Regions from separate parts of the Kitasatospora sp. NBC_01539 genome, predicted to be linked through region 1. Evidence: riboswitches for the same ligand, from Rfam matches in the RefSeq annotation. Region 1 holds a riboswitch; the other holds the start of a gene.

The links. A riboswitch is a leader RNA that binds a small molecule or an ion and turns the genes downstream of it on or off. The one in region 1 is predicted to bind ZMP and ZTP.
Region 2: another riboswitch for ZMP and ZTP. It lies ahead of OG335_RS32635 (glycine hydroxymethyltransferase); the one in region 1 lies ahead of OG335_RS31630 (bifunctional 5,10-methylenetetrahydrofolate dehydrogenase/5,10-methenyltetrahydrofolate cyclohydrolase).

What each region holds. Positions count from the first base shown of each region.
Region 1 covers NZ_CP109390.1:7,283,327-7,286,720, forward strand. Annotated here, with positions in the region: gene OG335_RS31620 (CapA family protein) at 1-820, shown strand, start outside; tRNA gene OG335_RS31625 (tRNA-Met) at 1,012-1,088, shown strand; gene OG335_RS31630 (bifunctional 5,10-methylenetetrahydrofolate dehydrogenase/5,10-methenyltetrahydrofolate cyclohydrolase) at 1,147-2,007, opposite strand; ZMP/ZTP riboswitch at 2,028-2,115, opposite strand; gene OG335_RS31635 (RNA-binding S4 domain-containing protein) at 2,324-2,698, opposite strand; gene OG335_RS31640 (hypothetical protein) at 2,811-3,248, shown strand; gene OG335_RS31645 (YchJ family protein) at 3,263-3,394, opposite strand, start outside.
Region 2 covers NZ_CP109390.1:7,537,805-7,541,198, forward strand. Annotated here, with positions in the region: gene OG335_RS32625 (DUF4132 domain-containing protein) at 1-604, opposite strand, end outside; gene OG335_RS32630 (potassium channel family protein) at 885-1,664, opposite strand; ZMP/ZTP riboswitch at 1,871-1,964, shown strand; gene OG335_RS32635 (glycine hydroxymethyltransferase) at 1,985-3,394, shown strand, end outside.

The DNA.
Region 1 (3,394 bases):
GCTCAACCTGGAGACGGCCATCACCGGCCGCGGCGCCCCCGAGCCCAAGACGTACACCTTCCGCACCAGCCCCAAGGCCCTCCAACTGCTCCACGACGCCGGCGTGGACATCGTGTCGATGGCCAACAACCACGCCGCCGACTTCGGTGCACCCGGCATCGAGGACACCCTCGCCGCGAAGGACTCCTCGCCCATCCCGATCGTCGGGTTCGGCCACGACGCCAAGGAGGCGTACGCGCCGTACGTGACGACCGTCAAGGGCGTCAAGGTCGCGGTGCTGGCGGCCAGTCAGGTCGTCGACCTCACCAACCAGAAGTGGCGGGCCGGCACCGGCAAGCCCGGCATCGCCTCCGCCCTCGACAGCGCGGCGCTCGTCCGCGCCGTCACCGCCGCCAAGAAGCAGGCGCCCGTCGTCCTCGTCTACCTGCACTGGGGCGACGAGGGCAAGACCTGCCCCACCGCCGCGCAGACCGACATCGCCAAGAAGCTCTCCGCGGCCGGCGCCACCGCCGTCGTCGGCACCCACGCCCACACCATGCTCGGCTCCGGCATGCTCGGGCGGACGTACGTGGCCTACGGCTTCGGCAACTTCCTCTGGTACGGCACCTCCAGCTACTCCAACTCCGACGAGACCGGCGTCACCACGCTGACGCTCACCGGCGACGGCCGCACCGTCGGCGAGGCCTTCACCCCGGCCCACATCGACAAGCGCGGCGTGCCCGTCCCGTCGACCGGTGCGGCCGCCACGGCCGCCCGCACCCGCCGCGACGGCCTGCGCACCTGCACCGGCCTCGCCGCCGCCCCCAGGGCCCAGGGCTGACCCCTCCGTCCGGCCCGCCCGCGGCGGCCGGACGCACCATGCCGCCGGGCCCGGTGTGAGCCGCCCTGAACGCTCACACCGGGCCCGGTCCAGGACGGCCCCGCAGGGTCGGACCCGCGGTGCCGCCCACCGGCTGCGGATCGACGGATTTCCTTCGTGCCCCGTCCGTGCCGTACAGTGAGGTTCACCGACGCGGGGTGGAGCAGCTCGGTAGCTCGCTGGGCTCATAACCCAGAGGTCGCAGGTTCAAATCCTGTCCCCGCTACCAACCAGGCCGGGCCCGGTGTGTGAGAGCGCACCGGGCCCGGCCTGTTCGTCGTGCCGACTCAGGCACCCAGCTGCCGACCGGCCGCGGTCACGGTCTGCTCCAGCAGCACCGCGATCGTCATCGGCCCCACCCCGCCCGGTACCGGCGTGAGCAGCGAGGCCCGCTCCCGGGCGGACGCGGCGTCGACGTCGCCGACCCCGCCCGGATGGTAGCCGGCGTCCACCACCACCGCGCCGGGCCGGATCTGCGTGCCGTGCACGAGCCCCGGGCGGCCGGCTGCGACGACCAGCACCTCCGCCTCGCCGATCACCTCGGTGATCCCCTCCGTCCGGGAGTGGCAGTACGTCACCGTGGCGTCCCGCGCGAGCAGCAGCATGCCGACCGGCCTGCCGAGGATGGCGCTGCGTCCGACGACCACGGCCCGCCGCCCCGCGAGGCCGATGCCGTGGGCGTCCAGGAGGCGGAGGATGCCGCCGGGGGTGCAGGACGTGAAGCCGGGCCGGCCGAAGGCCATCGCGGAGAACGAGTGCAGGGTGACCCCGTCGACGTCCTTGTGCGGGGCGATGGCCTCGAAGGCCGCACGCTCGTCGACGTGGGCGGGCACGGGGTGCTGCAGCAGGATGCCGTGCACCTCCGCATCCTCGGACAGCTCCCGGATGGTGGAGACGAGTTCCGCCGTAGTGGTGTGCTCCGGCAGGGCGACGTGCCGGGAGCGGATGCCGGTCGCGGCGCAGCGGTTGCGCTTCATCCGTACGTACGTCGCGGAGGCGGGGTCGTCACCGACCAGCACGGTCGCCAGGCAGGGGGCGGTGCCGGTGCGGCGGGTGAGGTCCGCGGCGCGCTCGGCGGCGGCCGCGAGGGTACGGCGGGCGAGAGCGGTGCCGTCCATGAGGCGTGCGGGGGAGGGGGTGCGGGGCATCGGGCGCTCCGGGGTCCGTGGCGGATCGCCCAGGCGCGCGGCATCGGCGGGGTCCGCCGGGCCGCTCCCCGGTGGTGGCCCACCTCAGCGCCAGTCACGGCCCGGTGCCACCCTACCCCCGGGGCCGCCGCAGGAGTCCTCGGAACGTGTCGACGGTGTCCATCCAGATCCTCGGGCCCAGGGCGGGGTACCCCGGCGAGCGCGACCACCAACGCAGTTCCGGCAGCAGCCGGTTGGGACATGCCACCCGTCGTCCCCACGGAACGGCGCGCCGACCGGCGGCCCTGGCGGCCCCGGTCCGCCGGGACCGCAGGGCTCAGCTGCCGCGCAGGCGCTCGATCTCCCGGCGGTCGCGCTTGGTCGGCCGGCCGGTGCCGCGGTCGCGGACGGCCGCCGGGGCGACGGCCTCGCGCGGGGGCGGCGGCGGGCTGTGGTCGGTGTAGCACTGCACGGCCACCTCGGCGCCGACCCGCTTGCGGATGAGCCGGGTGACCACCACGACGCGTTCCCGGCCGTCGTACTTCAGGCGCACCTCGTCGCCAGGCCGTACGGCCTGGGCGGGCTTCGCCCGGTCGTCGTTGACCCGCACGTGTCCGGCCCGGCAGGCCGCCGAGGCCAGCGAACGCGTCTTCAGCAGCCGGACCGACCAGATCCAGCTGTCCACCCGTACCGGGCCCTCGTCCTCCGCCATGCCCCGAGCCTAGTACCCGCCGCGGCCCCCACTAGGTCGAACGGGTGACCGACCGGCACGCCGCGGCCTGCCGTGCGTGTTCGGACGGATCGAACGGGCGACCATGGCCGCCATGAGCCCCGACCGCGCACCGGGCCCTGCCCGGACCCCGTACGAGATCGCCAACGCCATCGGCGAGGAGATCCGCGTCCTCAACCACCGCACCGCCGTCGGAGTCGGCGCCTTCCCCGACCCCGTCAGCGTGCACGACGTGATCACGGCGCTGCACGCGATCCTCTTCCACCTGCCGCAGGCGCTCGGCCAGGCGGCCGCCGGGCTGGCGGCCATCCCGTCCGCCCAGATCAGGGTCGCCCTCGCCGACGACGACCGTGACACCGCCGCCGCCCGCCAGGCCAGGGTCTCCGAGGAACTCGCCCGGGCCGCCGAGATCCTGGAGGTGGCCCGCGCCCACGTGGCGTCCGCCTCGGCCTTCACCAGCGGCCTCGACCGCACCGTGCCCGCCGTGGAGCCGGAGCCGCTCGACGACCTGGTCTCGGAGTACCACGACTGACCGCGGCAGCCGGCTCAGTCCGCCGGCAGCGCCGCCACGTACACCCAGGCGCCGTCGAGGCGGACGAAGCGGCTGTGCTCCTCCATCGCGCCGCGCTCGCCGCCGTCGGTGAAGTGGGCGCGGAAGTGCACCGTGCCCTCGGTGTG
Region 2 (3,394 bases), 250 kb from region 1:
GGGCGGCGAGGCCGAACCGCGAGGGGAACCGCCCGCCCGCGAAGTCCCGGATCTCGGCGGCGGTCGGCGCGAGGTCGTCGGGCCGCAGCCAGGTCGCCCGGTGGATCTGCTCGACGCGCTGCACGACGCCGAGTTCGGCGGCGAACTCGCGCAGGTCGTCGAGGTCGGGCAGCAGCACCGGGTGCGGCAGCGTCACCGTCTCCGGGGCGATGCGCACCGTCTCACCGTCCAGGTCGACGAGCTTCAGCGAGCCGTCGGCCGTGGCGTCGCGCAGGAAGCCGGTCTCGTCCGGGTCGTCGCCGACGACCACCAGGTCGCGCAGCGCGGCCTGCCAGGCCTCGTCGGGCCAGACACGGGCGATCAGCCCCGTCGGCACCGGCAGCGAGGAGACCATCCAGGTGTCCACCTGCGCCACGCACGACGCGGCGTGCCGGTCCAGCCACTCCGCGAACCGGCGCAGCCGGTCCGTCTCGGGGTGCTCCCGCACCGCCTTCGGCAGCGTCTTCAGCTGCCTCCCGGCCGAACGCCCGGCCGTCGCCCGCGCCGTCACCCGGCCCTCCACGAGGGCCACCTCGTACCCCTCGCCCGCCGCCAGCCAACCCATCGGTCCCCACCTCGGTCTCGTGCAAGTCGTCGAAAACCACCGCAGACGCGGAGGGAGTCGGACACTCCGCCGCAGGTGATGCCGGAACGCTAGCGGCTGCCGCGGACAACGCACGCGCTGGGTGCGGCCCCGCCGGCCGGCCCCCGGGCACGCCCGGCGGGTGGACCCGGACGTGCCACAGGTCCTGTGCTGACGAACGGTCGGCACCAGAGCGGGTCCGGCCATTCCCGACGGGCGCACGGCGCCGCGCGCCGATCCGCCGCGAACGGTCGGACACGCCCTACGCCAGGGGGACGGCCGCCTCCGCCGAGGCCGGCGGTCCGGTCAGGCCGTCCCGGCCCGAGGCCGCACTCAGTTCGGCGACCTGCAGGCGGAGTTCGCGGACCTCGGCGGTGAGGTCCTGGATCGCCCGGTGGTTGAGGTGGTCGATACGGTCCTCGGCTTCGAACCGGGAGATGAACCACGCCGCGATGTTCGCGGTCACCACACCGAGCAGCGCGATGCCGGACAGCATCAGGGCGACCGCCAGCAGCCGCCCGAGACCGGTGGTCGGCGTCAGGTCGCCGTACCCGACGGTCGTCATGGTCGTGAACGACCACCAGAGCGCGTCCTGGAGCGTCAGGATGGTCGCCGTGGGCGAGGTCCGCTCGATCTCCAGCACGGCCAGCGACCCGAACACCAGCAGCCCCACCACCACGCCCGCGACGTACGTGGTGAGCCGCACCTGCGAGGCCATCCGCACCCGCTGGCCCGCGAGCAGCAGCGTCGACACCAGCCGCAGCAGCCGCAACGGCTGCACCAGCGGCAGCACCACGGACGCCAGGTCGAACGGACTGCGCCGGACGAACTCCCAGCGGCGCTCGGCCAGGATCAGCCGGGCCGCGTAGTCGGCGGCGAACACCGCCCACACCGCCCACTCCGTCCAGGCGGCCCCGCGCAGCAGCGGGGCGGGCGCGTGCGGCACGAGCACCGGCACCGCGTACGCGATCGCGAAGAGCCCGGACAGGGCGATCAGCGGGGCCTGCGTGCGCCGCTCCCAGCGCTCACGTCGCGTCGTCATGGGCCGCCTTCCTCCGCACGGTGCCGGCGGACCGCCGCACGCGCGAGGGCGCCCCGGTCGGCGGCCGCACCGGCATCCTTTCACGGGAGGGCCCGGTCTCCTGCACGATCCGTGCCCGGCCGCTTGCACTCCCGTGCAGGTCCGGCCGGTCGGCACCGCCCGCGGCCGCTCCCCGTGCACACCGCCCCGCCCGGGTTGGTAGGCTCGCCGCGAGCCGTGACTGGCGCGCAGGGATGGACTCGACCATCGGGAAGCGGCTCCGTGTCTCTCACGCTGTCGCCGTGCGCCTGGGCCGTCCGAATCGTCATGAGGAGACAGCCTTGGCCGAGTCCGGCTACCCCCGCGCGCCCCACACCGCCGTCGGTCCCACCGCGGACACCGCCTTCCGCAGCGCGATCGAGGCCGTCCGCGCCGTCGAACCCCGCGTCGCCGACGCCATCGGCGCCGAGATCCAGGACCAGCGGGCCTCCCTGAAGCTCATCGCCAGCGAGAACTACGCCTCGCCCGCCGTGCTCCTCGCGATGGGCAACTGGTTCAGCGACAAGTACGCCGAGGGCACCGTCGGCCGCCGCTTCTACGCGGGCTGCCGCAACGTCGACACCGTGGAGACGCTGGCCGCCGAACACGCCCGCGCCCTCTTCGGCGCCGAACACGCCTACGTGCAGCCGCACTCGGGCATCGACGCCAACCTGGTGGCCTTCTGGGCGATCCTCTCCCAGCGCGTGGAGAGCCCGGCGCTGGCCCGCGCACAGGTGCGGCAGGTCAACGACCTGAGCGAGCGGGACTGGGCCGAGCTGCGCCGCGAGTTCGGCAACCAGCGCCTGCTGGGCATGTCGCTGGACACCGGCGGCCACCTCACGCACGGCTTCCGCCCCAACATCTCCGGCAAGATGTTCGACCAGCGCAGCTACGGCACCGACCCGGCCACCGGACTCATCGACTACGACGCGCTGCGCGCCACCGCCCGCGAGTTCCGCCCGCTGATCCTCGTCGCCGGCTACTCCGCCTACCCGCGGCGGGTGAACTTCCGCCTGATGCGCGAGATCGCCGACGAGGTCGGCGCGACCCTCATGGTCGACATGGCGCACTTCGCGGGCCTGGTCGCGGGCAAGGTGCTCACCGGCGACTTCGACCCGGTGCCGCACGCCCAGATCGTCACCACCACCACCCACAAGTCGCTGCGCGGCCCGCGCGGCGGCATGGTGCTGTGCACCTCCGAGCTGGCCGAGCACGTCGACCGCGGCTGCCCGATGGTGCTCGGCGGCCCGCTCCCGCACGTCATGGCGGCGAAGGCGGTCGCCCTCGCGGAGGCCCGCCGCCCGGAGTTCCGGGACTACGCGCAGCGCGTCGTCGACAACGCGCAGGCGCTCGCCGAGGGGCTGCTGCGCCGGGGCACGGCGCTCGTCACCGGCGGCACCGACAACCACCTGGTGCTCGCCGACGTCTCCGGCCACGGCCTGACGGGCCGCCAGGCCGAGGCGGCGCTGCTGGACGCGGGCGTGGTGACCAACCGCAACGCCGTCCCGCACGACCCGAACGGCGCCTGGTACACCTCCGGCGTCCGGATCGGCACTCCCGCGCTCACCACGCGCGGGCTCGGCACCGCCGAGATGGACGAGATCGCGGACCTCATCGACACCGTGCTGCGCGGCACCACCCCCGCGCGGACCGCGGCCGGCGGCCCGTCCAAGGCGCAGTACGTGCTCGACCCGCAGGTGCGCGAGGCCGTC